Regions from separate parts of the Achromobacter spanius genome, predicted to be linked through region 2. Evidence: riboswitches for the same ligand, from Rfam matches in the RefSeq annotation. Region 2 holds a riboswitch; the other holds the start of a gene.

Region 1 (2,392 bases), 1.5 Mb from region 2:
AAGGACACGGTCCAGGTCAGGCCGGCCTGGTCGGGCTGGGTCAGCTCGTCCATGTCTTGGCCGTACAGGTTCATGCCGGCTTCCAGGCGCAGCGTGTCGCGCGCGCCCAGGCCCGCCGGGCGTACGCCCTGGGCGGCAAGGTCGCGCCACAGTTGCACGACGTCGGCGGCGGGCAGGACGATTTCAAAGCCGTCTTCGCCGGTGTAGCCGGTGCGCGCAACCAGCGTGTCGTCGCCCACGCGGGCGGCGACGAAGGGAGTCAGGGGTTCGGTAGCGGCCTGCCAGGCCGGGCGCGCGGCCCAGACCTTGGCGCGGGCGTTGGGGCCCTGCACGGCCACCATGGCCAGGTCGCAGCGCGGGGTGATGGCAACGTCAAAATTGCCGGCCTGCTTCACGCGCTGCATCCAGGCCACGTCTTTGTCGGCGGTGCCGGCGTTGACCACCACGCGCCATTCGTCGGCGGCGAAGAAATAGATGATCAGGTCGTCGATAACGCCGCCCTGCGGGTTCAGCATGCAGGAATACAGCGCCTTGCCGGGCACGGTCAGCTTGGCGACGTCATTGGCGACCAGGCGTTGCAGGAAGGCGAAGGCGTCCGGGCCAGCGACATCGACATTCAGCATGTGCGACACGTCGAACATGCCGGCGTCCTGGCGCACCGCGTGGTGCTCTTCAAGCTGCGAGCCGTAGGCCAAGGGCATGTCCCAGCCGCCGAAGTCGACCATTCGGGCGCCGGAAGCGATGTGTTCGTCGGCCAGCGGGGTGCGTTTGAGGGTTGCGGACATGCGCGAGAACTCCGGGACGGCAATGCTTTGCCAGGGTTACGGAATGCCGGTCGTGACAAGGCTGGTTGCGCTTGCACGGCATCGGCTGAATATTCCGCCCCTCTGTCCTTTTGCCTGAGAGTTGCCCCGCGCGTGGCGGGTTTGCACCTTCGGCGCCTGGGCTGCTCGCTGTGTCCCGAATTCGGGGCGGCGCCAGGTCTCTCCAGAGTACTGTTTTGCCTCATCCACACGGTAAAAACCGGGACGGGGCAAGCATGTGCGGTATCGGTTACCTGAGCGATTCTGGGCGAATTGCGCCTTCGGCGGCGGCCCACTGAAACGGCCGCTCTCTCCCGCAAACATGCGTGACAGCGGCGCCAAGCATACAACGAAAACCAGCCCCGGAAAAGCGCGATTTTGGGGCTCGCCCCCTTGGCAAACCACTGCCGGGAAGCCGCGCTCGGCTTGACGCCAGCGGAGGCTATCCCAGCGCCGTGTCCAGCAACATCATCAGCACAAAGCCCAGCATCAGCCCGCAAGTGGCGTAGACCTCGTGCCCCTTGCGGTGCGATTCGGGAATGATTTCATGGCTGATGACAAACAGCATGGCGCCAGCCGCGAATCCCAGACCCCAGGGCAGCAGCATCGCCGACCAGCCCACGATGGCGGCGCCCAGCACGGCGCCCAGCGGCTCGACCAGCCCCGACAACATCCCCAGCGCCACGGCGAAGGTTCGCGTGTAGCCGGCTGCCAGCAACGCCACCGCCACGACCAACCCTTCGGGAACGTCCTGGATGGCGATGCCGGTAGCCAGCGCGGTGCCGGCCACCGGATCGCCGCCCGCAAAGCCGACCCCGATGGCCAGGCCTTCGGGCAGGTTATGCAGGGTGATGGCGATGACGAACAGCCAGGCCCGGCGAATGCGGCGCGACTCGATGCCTTCGCGCCCCTTGATGAAGTGTTCGTGCGGCAGCGTGCGGTCCATGATGAGCAGCACGGCGGCGCCCAACAGAATGGCCGCCCCCACCGTCAGCCCCGCGCCCCACGGGCCCATGCCCTGGCTTTCGGCCGCCGCGATGCCCGGGGCCACCAGCGAAAACGCGCAGGCCGCCAGCATGACGCCAGCGCCGAAGCCGAACATGCTGTCCTGGACCTTTTGCGGAATGGTGCGGGCGAACAGAATGGGCAAGGTGCCCAGCGCGGTGGCGGCGGCGGCCACCAGGCCGCCCAGCAAGGCGTCAGCTACGTGCGGCGCGCGCACATCCAGATAAGCCCACAACTGGTGCAAAGCCAGGCATGACACCAAGACCGCCAGCGTCCAGACACTGATGCTGGTGGCCGCGGGACGCACGCGATGACGACTGAAGGTGTTCATGGGGCGGCTGCCTCCGTCACAGAGCGGGCTTAGCCCTTCGCAGCCGCATAGCGGCGAGCCACTTCGGACCAATTCACGACATTGTAAAAGGCGCCTATGTATTCAGGACGACGGTTTTGGTACTTGAGGTAATAGGCGTGTTCCCAGACGTCCAGACCCAGGATCGGGGTGTTGCCCTGCATCAGCGGGCTGTCCTGGTTGGCGCTGCTTTCCACCACCAGCTTGCCGGCGGGCGTGACCGAAAGCCAGGCCC
Region 2 (2,392 bases):
TGGATGTATGTGTTGGACAAGCCCAGCCGGGGCAACAGCGTCTTCTCGATGGCTTGTGCATACGGCTCACCCAGGCTCTTGGCCGCCACCACGCCCAGCATGCCGATGCTGGGGTTGGCATAGGTGCGGTACGTGCCCGGCGCGTAGCGCGGCGTCCAGGCAGCCAGGTAGGCCATCAATTGTGCGTCGTCCGTCACCGCGTCCGGCACTTGCAGGGGAAAGCCGCCGCCCGTGTGCGTGCCCAGGTGTATCAGGTTCAGTTTGCCGAATGCCGTGCCCTGCAAGGCCGGCACGAAGCGCGCCGGGCTGTCGGACAGCGACAGCTTGCCCAGCGCCTGGGCATAGGTGGCCAAGGTGGCGGTAAAGGTCTTGCTGATGGAGCCCAGCTCGAACAATGTGTCGCGGCTGACGGGGGTGTGCGTTTGCAGCGAGGCCACGCCATAGTTGCGGAATTCATGCTGCCCTTCGCGGGTGACGGCGATGGCCAGGCCGGCCACGTCGTACTCCTGCATCAGCGCATGCACGGCGTCGTCGATATCGGCGCCAGCAGGCACCGGCTCGGCACGCGCGGGCTGGCCGGAGGTGGCGGATTGATCCGCCTTCGCAGGAGGCGAGCCCGCCTGCGCGCCGGACACGGCCATCAACGAAAACAGGGAGCAGCCGGCCACGGTGGCCAGGGCGTGCAAGACGGCGCGTCGCGCGGCGTGAAACATCATTCCTATCGTCCTCTCGGTTTGCGCCGCCCCATCAACGTGCGCGGCGCACGCGACATAGTACTAACCCTGAATCAATTACGACAGGAACTTGGCTATTCTCTACCCCGTCGATTCAAAACCGCGCAGAAGAGATTGGCCCTTGCGGCCAACGCCGACGGAGCAACCGCCCCGGAAACTCTCAGGCAACAGGACTGCGCGCGTCTAGACAATCTGGAGAGAGGCGCCGTGTGCGCCCACCGAAGGGGAACCCGCCGCAAAGCCGGCCGGGTGAAGCTCTCAGGTATCAAAGACAGATGGGGTGCCGCGTCCACATTGGGTGCGGCCACCCCCTCTGGAGCCACCATGCCCCGCATCGCCATCATTGGCGCCGGTATCACCGGCGTCACGTCCGCCTATGCCTTGTGCAAACTGGGATACCAGGTCACCGTCTACGACCGCCAGCGCTATCCCGCCATGGAAACGTCCTACGCCAACGGTGGCCAATTGTCCGCCAGCAACGCCGAAGTCTGGAACAGCACCGCGACCATTCTCAAAGGGCTGCGCTGGATGCTGCGCAAAAACGCGCCGCTGTTGCTGAACCCCCGGTTCAGTTGGCACAAGTATTCGTGGCTGGCGCAGTTCATGGGGCAAATTCCCAACTACCGCGACAACACCATCGCCACCACGCGCCTGGCCATCCAGGCGCGGCAACACCTGTTCGATATGGCCGAGGCCGAAGGCATTGACTTCGACCTGGAACGCCGAGGCATCTTGCACATCTACCACGATGCCGACAGCTTCAAGGCGGCACATCGCGCCAACGCGCTATTGCAAGCCGGCGGGCTGGACCGCTATGCGGTCACCGCCGACGAAGCCCGCGCCATCGAACCCACCCTGCAAAGCCAGTGCCACGGTGGCTTCTACACGCCGTCGGACGCCACCGGCGACATCCACAAGTTCACCCGAGGCCTGGCCCGCGCGTGCGAACGCCGTGGCGTGGCCTTCGTGCAAGACGCCGACATCGGCGCCATTCGCCCGCACAACGGCGGATACCGGCTGGAGGTACGGCGCAACGGCGGCGCCGAACGCGAACCGCACGAGGCCGACGCCATCGTGGTGTGCGCGGGATCCGCCAGCCGACAATTCGCCAAGCTGCTGGGCGACACGCTGAACATCTACCCGGTCAAGGGCTATTCGATCAGCGTGCACCTGGACGACGTCGACAGCCGCGCCGCCGCGCCCCGCGTCAGCTTGCTGGACGAAGCGGCAAAGATCGTCACCAGCCGCCTGGGCGACCGCTTCCGCGTGGCGGGCACGGCCGAGTTCAACGGCTTCAACCTGGACATCCGCGCCGAGCGCGTGCAACCCCTGATCGACTGGACCCGCCAGCATTTCCCCAACGTGATGACATCGCGCGTGGTGCCCTGGTGCGGCCTGCGCCCGATGACGCCCAACATGCTGCCGCGCGTCGGGCCGGGCAAGCGCCCGGGCGTGTTCTACAACACCGGGCATGGGCACCTGGGCTGGACCCTGTCGGCGGCCACCGCGCAAGTGCTGGCGGAAAGCGTCAGGACGGCGTTTTCTTCGTCACCAACAGCGCATACGGGTTGATGGCCCCGCCGTCATAAATTCCATAATGCAAATGCGGCGGCGTTCCTTGGGCATTCCCCGTATTGCCGACATAACCCAGCACGTCG

The links. Region 2 has a riboswitch for glycine ahead of ELS24_RS19470 (D-amino acid dehydrogenase). Riboswitches for the same ligand answer to the same signal wherever they lie in the genome.
Region 1: linked by a shared signal. The riboswitch ahead of gcvT (glycine cleavage system aminomethyltransferase GcvT) and the one ahead of ELS24_RS19470 (D-amino acid dehydrogenase) in region 2 are both predicted to bind glycine.

The regions. Positions count from the first base shown of each region.
Region 1 is NZ_CP034689.1:5,761,564-5,763,955, forward strand. Features, by position in the region: gene gcvT (glycine cleavage system aminomethyltransferase GcvT) at 1-785, opposite strand, end outside; glycine riboswitch at 878-1,001, opposite strand; glycine riboswitch at 1,035-1,130, opposite strand; gene ELS24_RS26360 (ZIP family metal transporter) at 1,246-2,139, opposite strand; gene ELS24_RS26365 (superoxide dismutase) at 2,169-2,392, opposite strand, start outside.
Region 2 is NZ_CP034689.1:4,274,955-4,277,346, forward strand. Features, by position in the region: gene ampC (class C beta-lactamase) at 1-641, opposite strand, end outside; glycine riboswitch at 830-920, shown strand; gene ELS24_RS19470 (D-amino acid dehydrogenase) at 1,059-2,306, shown strand; gene ELS24_RS19475 (M23 family metallopeptidase) at 2,263-2,392, opposite strand, start outside.